DNA from 3 places in the Pseudarthrobacter sp. As-47 genome. Region 2 is predicted to be linked to each of the others. Evidence: riboswitches for the same ligand, from Rfam matches in the RefSeq annotation. Region 2 holds a riboswitch; each other region holds the start of a gene.
The links. Region 2 has a riboswitch for cyclic di-AMP ahead of AC4BCK_RS04480 (M23 family metallopeptidase). Riboswitches for the same ligand answer to the same signal wherever they lie in the genome.
Positions count from the first base shown of each region.

Region 1: it holds a riboswitch for cyclic di-AMP, as region 2 does, so the genes downstream of both, AC4BCK_RS00835 (NlpC/P60 family protein) here and AC4BCK_RS04480 (M23 family metallopeptidase) in region 2, are expected to answer to the same signal.
Region 3: it holds a riboswitch for cyclic di-AMP, as region 2 does, so the genes downstream of both, AC4BCK_RS08930 (C40 family peptidase) here and AC4BCK_RS04480 (M23 family metallopeptidase) in region 2, are expected to answer to the same signal.

Region 1 is NZ_CM177088.1:171,242-173,500, forward strand. It holds gene AC4BCK_RS00835 (NlpC/P60 family protein) at 110-886, opposite strand; cyclic di-AMP (ydaO/yuaA leader) riboswitch at 890-1,086, opposite strand; gene AC4BCK_RS00840 (alkaline phosphatase) at 1,642-2,259, shown strand, end outside.
Region 2 is NZ_CM177088.1:959,559-961,817, forward strand. It holds gene serC (phosphoserine transaminase) at 1-25, opposite strand, end outside; gene AC4BCK_RS04475 (iron-dependent transcriptional repressor DtxR) at 306-1,001, shown strand; cyclic di-AMP (ydaO/yuaA leader) riboswitch at 1,133-1,349, shown strand; gene AC4BCK_RS04480 (M23 family metallopeptidase) at 1,360-2,184, shown strand.
Region 3 is NZ_CM177088.1:1,935,573-1,937,831, forward strand. It holds gene AC4BCK_RS08930 (C40 family peptidase) at 141-992, opposite strand; cyclic di-AMP (ydaO/yuaA leader) riboswitch at 996-1,151, opposite strand; gene AC4BCK_RS08935 (PQQ-binding-like beta-propeller repeat protein) at 1,285-2,259, opposite strand, start outside.

The DNA.
Region 1 (2,259 bases), 790 kb from region 2:
GGCCGGTAGTTTAAAAACCGGCGTTCAGAGGCCCATGCTGCTCAAGAGATACTGAAGGCCGGTGATTCGCCGCCCCCAAGGCACCGAATCGCCGGCCTTCAGAAATTTATTAGCCTGCGCGTACGAAGGTGACAGCACCCTTTGACGTCATCCACGTCAGCGGGTGAACGGCGGTTTCGTTCTTGCCGTTCAGGCCGGAGCTGAGAACCTGGCCGTTGCCGACGTAGATTCCTACGTGGCCGGGCTGCATGACCATGTCACCGGGCTGCGGATCGGAGACTACAGTGCCGTAGTTCATGAACTGCATCGGACCGAGGTCTCCGACAGGGATGCCGGCAGCGTTAAGAGCGTTCTCGACCAGTCGTGTGCAGTCCTGGATCATGCCGATCTGGGCGTAGGCCGAGGAGACCATGGTGGCGTTGACTCCGCCTGCCGGGGCGGCTGCCGGCGCGGCAGCAGGGGCGGGGGTGACGGTGACTTGGGCCTTGGCCGGCGCTGCGGCGTTCGCGACGGCAGTCGCGGCGGGCACGGCCGCCTTGGGTGCCTGAACGGCGACAGGCGTTGGCGCTTCGATGACAGGAGCGGGCGTCGTCTTTACGGCGGGGCGCTCGTAGGAAATCTGGACTGTCGAGTCTGCGCTGAGCGGCGCCTGGACCTGGCTGGCAACCTCCAGGGTCGAGGCCGGCTCTGCCTCGCGCTGGGTCGGGGCATCTGCTGCCTGGGCTGCAACGCCACTGGTAAGAACGAGTCCGGAAGCTGCTGCGATGACGGCCGCCTGGCGGCCCACACCGCCGGCGTTGTCGGTGACGGACTTGGTCAGGACTGCAAGGGCGCTGGTGTGGACGGGGACCGCGCGGTGGCGGCCGTGAGCACGGCGAATGGACATGAAAGGGCCTCTCCCACTGCCTGCGGGGTTAGCTGTCGGATTCGGATGGGAGACACCCGGCCGCAGTTCCAGCACAAGGCAGGAGTCGCGGCTTCACCCCAAGGCCTGCCCGAAGCAGGCCACAATTGGTTTCCCCGTCTCTGCCGGACGAATGATGCGAACGGATCCCGAGGCAGCGGCAGAGTTAGGCAATCTGCTCAGGAGTGCCGCATTCTGAGACCGGCACGCGTCTGACCCTACTCGAAAACCCACGACGTTGTCACATTTGCATAACGCAGAGCCGCAGATCCTCTTATTGGATGCATAAAGGACGGCACTAAGGACCAGGGATGAACAATTGCGCTGCCGCCTCCATGTACTGCCCTGTGCCCGTATTCCTGTCCGGTCGGCCACGTAGTCATTTCGGGAGTCTGAAACACGCTCTTAGAAAACAGAAGACGAAGACGAATTGCATTTTCCGTCGGGCACTTGCGAGGAGGCTCTTGTTTAAGGGCTGCCTCTGGAACAGACCCCGCTGGTGGGCCTCACCGCTTAGTAAGGCAGGGCCGGCCCAACCGGATTAAGGCTGAGTTGTCCTGCACTTACTCGATGTCCTGGAACACGAGCCGTATCCTTTCTGAATGGATCCAATTCCATTGCTTCGAGAAACCCATGGGTGGCGCTGCGGCTGCGGTACCGTCTAGGGCCAGCCCTACAAACACCGCCGCCCCTGAAGCCGACATACGCCCCCGCCGCTGAACAGGAAAGCACCGCCGATGACACAAGCTCCGGCCGCCGTCACGCCCGCCGACTCTGAACGGAAGATACGCAGGATCATTTGGGTCGTCCTGGGAGCAGCCGTGGCAACCGGGATGATCTGGTACGCGGTGTTTAACGCCACGAAGTCAGCACCTGCCACAGCCGAGAATGTTATCTACCTGCTTGGTGACGGCATGGGCCGAACCCAAGTCACGGCGGGCAGGGAGCGTTTCTACGGGGCCGAGGGCAGGCTGGTGATGGAAACCCTCCCTGTTCACGGCTCCGTCAGCACCTACGCTGTGCAGAAAAAGTCCGGCCAGCCGGGCCAGGCCGACTTTAATCCGGAACTGGTTACCGATTCCGCCGCCGCAACCACGGCCTGGGCCTCCGGGATTAAAACCTATAACGCTGCCCTCGGGGTGGACGCCAAGGGGGCCGTGGTGCCGACGATCATGGAGTTGGCCAAGCAGGCCGGCTACCGCACCGGCAATGTCTCCACCGCCGAAGTTACCGACGCGTCGCCGGCCGGGCAGGTGAGCCACGTCCTGTCCCGTGGCTGCCAGGGACCCGACTACTCCGCCGACGCGTGCCAGGACACCGAGATCACCGGCAAACCGTTGCCTGCCAGTGATGTG
Region 2 (2,259 bases):
GAATAGTGATGCTGTTTTCGCTCACAGGTGCTCCAATTTCGGCGTGGACGCGGCTAGGGTCCGGACGGGTGGTTGCTTGGCGGACAGTCGGCTGTGACTGCAACTCCGGCCCTCCTCATTCTGCCTGAACCGGCGTTGGTGCGGGAACCGGCACCGTCATAGTCCAGACATTGAGACGGCCTGTTGTGACGGCCGCCAACTATTCGGACAAAGTCAAAATAGGCTAAGCTTTCCAACGGACTACGTCGCGCGGAAGGCGATACGGTGGGACAACGCAAGGTACTGCGCTCGAGGAGCTGAGCTGGATGACGGATCTGATCGACACTACGGAGATGTACCTTCGGACCATCTTGGAGCTTGAGGAAGAGAACATCGTGGCCCTCCGCGCCCGGATCGCCGAGCGCCTGCGGCACTCAGGCCCCACGGTTTCCCAGACCATAGGCAGGATGGAGCGGGATGGCCTGGTGGTTGTCTCGGGCGACCGGCACCTCGAACTCACCGAAGTGGGCCGGAAGCGCGCTACCGAGGTGATGCGGAAGCACCGGCTGGCGGAGCGGCTTCTGGCAGACGTGATCGGCCTGGACTGGGCCTACGTCCATGACGAGGCCTGCCGCTGGGAGCATGTCATGAGCGAACGCGTGGAGCGGCGCATCTACGAGCTGCTTGACCACCCCACGGAGTCCCCGTACGGCAATCCCATCCCCGGCCTGGCGGCCCTCGGCGGCCAGGCATCGCAAGGATTCGCGGACGGGGCCGTCAGCCTGCTGGAGGCAATGAAGTCCTATGGCCCGGCGTCGGAGGTAACCGTAAGCCGCCTGGCTGAGCCGATCCAGGTGGAGCCGGAACTGCTGGTCCAGCTCGACGAGGGCGGCATCCGTCCCGGGGCTGCGGTCTCGCTGGAGCGGGTGGGAGACTACATTTCGGTCCGCGTGCCCGGCATAGAGGGCGCCCTGGAGTTGCCGCCCGAAGTCGCAGCCCACGTCTTCGTTGCCGTCCGGTAAACCCGCGTACTACCCCGGCCGGGACGGATTAGCCAAAGATAACGGAATTGTTACTTTGGGACTTCTGGCCCTATAGTTAAACCCAAGCGTAGATACTAAAGCGTTACCTGATCCGGAGCCGAGCTCTGCCAGCGGATCAGGTGCACGAGTCATTACTGGCAGAGGCGGGGGAACCACAACCGGCAGACGGGGGACTGCCTTGGGGTGAAGTCCGTCAGCAGCAAGCCTCTTCCAGCGTTGGATCCTTCCGGGGATACCTCTGTGCCGAGCTTGCCCAGGCGGACCGGGTCTGTGAACTCTCTGACCCGAATCCGACAGCTAACTTCGCAGGCTTTCCAGAGAGGAACCCTTCTTGTCCATGCAGACCCCCAAGGGGCGCCGCCGCGCGGCCGCCCCCGTTCCAACGCCGCGCGTTGTCGAGGTCATCACCACGGAACGCCCCCGCGATCCGCATCGTGATGCACGCCGCCGTCGAGGTCCCTTCCGGCAGATCACAGAATTTGCCTCCGCCAGCGGCATTGGCCAGAAAGCCGGAATCGCGCTGGCTGCCACCGGGCTGGTGCTGACCGTGACCGTTCCGGCAACCAGCCCCGTCATGGCCACCGACAATGCAGGCAGCGTCACCCCCGTGGCAGCCTCGGCTGTTACCCCGCAGCCACAGGTATCCGCCGAGGCCGGCGCGCAGATCGACTTCAGCCGCTCTGCCGTGGTGACCCAGGCGGATCCCGACGGCAAGCTGAAGCAGCTGCTCAGCGCGCAGTCCGCCGGTTCCGTGTCCCGCGCAGCCTCGGCCGGAAGCCTCGGAGCCCCGTTGGCCGCGCTGTCCACTGCCTCCCCGTTCGGCTACCGGGTCAGCCCGATCACCGGCGGCTCCGGTGACTTCCACCGCGGCCAGGACTACGTGGCCCAGTGCGGCACCTCGGTCCTGGCAGCCGCAGCCGGCACCGTGACGTTCGTCGGGTGGCACCAGTACGGCGGTGGAAACCGCGTTGTCGTGGACCACGGCAACGGCCTGGAGACCACCTACAACCACCTCTCGTCCTTCAGTGTCACCGAGGGCCAGACGGTCTCCCGCGGCGATGTCCTGGCGCTCAGCGGTACCACGGGTGCTTCAACAGGCTGCCACCTCCACTTCGAGGTCCAGGTCAACGGCGAAGTCGTCGATCCCACGGGTTGGCTGTAGTCAAATGAGGGACGGCTATCGAATCATCATGACCCGCCGTGACCTGAATGTGACATTCAACGAAAACTGCTGTAC
Region 3 (2,259 bases), 980 kb from region 2:
GTACGGGCCCGGCCATCGGCGTGTAAAGTCCGGATCCGGACTGTGGGGTGCGCCTGGAAAATTTCGGCTCAGTTGTCAGGCGGTGTGAGGCGGTGCCTGGCGGCCAGTGTGCGGCCGCCAGGCACCGCGGACTTCAGGAGTCAGGCGTTCACGCGGTAGTAGGAGGGGCCGGAACCGACGTTCACGCTGAAGACGACGGTCTGATTGCCGTTCCATCCGCTGTGTATGGCTTGCCCGTCACCGAGGTAAACCGCGTTATGCGAGAACCCCATTCCGCCGTCGGCATAGTAGATAAAGTCACCGGGTTCCGGGGTTGACACCGGGGTGGCATAAGCCATCAAAGACTCGGGTGATTCATCCCCGACCCCTTGAATCCCTGCCGATCGCAAGGCTACCTCCCCCAGGACCGTGCAGTCCTGAACGGCACCCATCTGGGCCCGTGCCGCGTCGAGAATCGCCCGGTTGAGGGAAGACGGTGGCTTCTGTCCACCGGTGCTCGCCGGCACCAGGGCCGAAGGCTGGTACGGCATACCGGGGGCTGCTGCGGGGGTGATCGGCGCGGGAGCGGCTGCCGGTGCCGAGCCCGGGGTGCCCGCTGCCCCGGAAAGTGTTATGACGTCCCCCGGATAGATGATGGAGGCCATGTGAAGACCGTTCAGCGACAGAATGGCGTCCAGGGAGATTCCGTGCAGCGCTCCTATCTGGCTTAAGGTCTCCCCAGCGACCACGGTGTGGACGGAGGCCCCCGGTGCGGGCGCCTGGCCGGGAGTTCCTGCCGGGGAGGAAATGGTGCTTGAAGCAGTTTCCCCCTGCGGGTCCGATGCGGTGGCTCCCGCCTGGGCCGGGACGGCCATGCTCAGCACGAGCCCGGATCCGACAGCGACGAGGGCGGCCTGGCGGCCCACTGCTCCGCTGTGGCTGGAAACGCTTCGTGAAATGGTGGCCAGCGAGCTGCTGGTGGCGGCCCTGTGGCGGGCGTTTTTCTTTGACATTGCTTAACCTCTCCCGATACCTGCGAGGTGAGCTGTCGGATGCGGATGGGAGTCACCCGGCCGCCGGCCGTTGATGCCGGCGGCTTAACCCCAAGGATTCACTGCGAATCCGTATTTTGGTTCCCCCGCCCCTGCCGGAGCTTGTGGTGTTTGGTCCTTGGCGGGCGGCAGGGTTCGGTAACAAGCCAAGGGTGCAGCGCCTGGTGGGCGGCACGGGCCCAATCTACACGGAAAAATCACAAATGTATAAACATTTAGGGGAAGTCGGCGCGGCGCTGCATGCCGGGAACTTTTACCCTGTAGCGGACGTTCCGCGGGCTACTGCAACCGCATACGTGCCGGGCTGGTCCGTGGGGAACAAGGCGGTTCCGTCGGGGAGTACGGCCACGGGAAGGGCGTAATCACCCGAGGCCAGGATGGTCCCGGAATCAAGGTCTATCCTGGCCGCTTCGCCGTTGACCTGTGCATAGGCCATTCCCGCGCCGGCGGCTGATACCACGGCCGGGCTGCTGGATTCCATGCTCCACAGAATGCCCCCGCGGGGACGGGCTGCTGTGATGCTGTGGGTGCCGTCTGTCCGCTGTGAAGTCAGAAGCACTGTTTGGGTGGAGTCATCCACGGTGGCCATGCCCGAAGGCGTTCCCTCAACTTTGCCCAGTGGCGCGCCGGTCCTGAGATCGTGAACGACGGCCACCGCCGCCCCCGCGGGGTCGGCCCATTCCAGGATCACCAGGCCTCCGGTTGACGGACCGTAAGCGCCTTCGAACCGGGCCGTGGCCCCGGCCCCGGCAACGGAGGGGCCGGGGCTCAACTGCGCCGTACTCCAAAGCGTTTCGCCCGTGCCGCTGTCGAGGGCGGAGAAACTGTCCGCGGCGCCCTCCAGTGCGGTCCCTTGATATTCATAAAGGGCTGTTCCGGCCGGTTCGCCGACGACTGTGCCGGAGTCGGCGGCGAGCAACGTTGTGGGTGTCCTCTCGCTAGTGAGCGCTTTGGGAGTGTTGGCGAAAACCAGGCCGGTGCCCGGGGACGGGCCGGGAACCTCCGTCGGCCCCCAGAGGGGCTCTCCGTCCGCGGCGGAGAAGGCCGTGGCGACGGTGATGCTGACCCGGCCTGAGCTATCCTTGCGGGCGTCGGAGTCGAGGATGACAATCGCCGCTTCGCCGCCAACCTGTGTTGGCACGGTTCCAACGCAGGATGGGTTGGTGTCCACGCGCCAGGTGGTGCCGGTAGCGTCGAAGCCGTAAAAGCTGAGCCGGGAACGGTCATC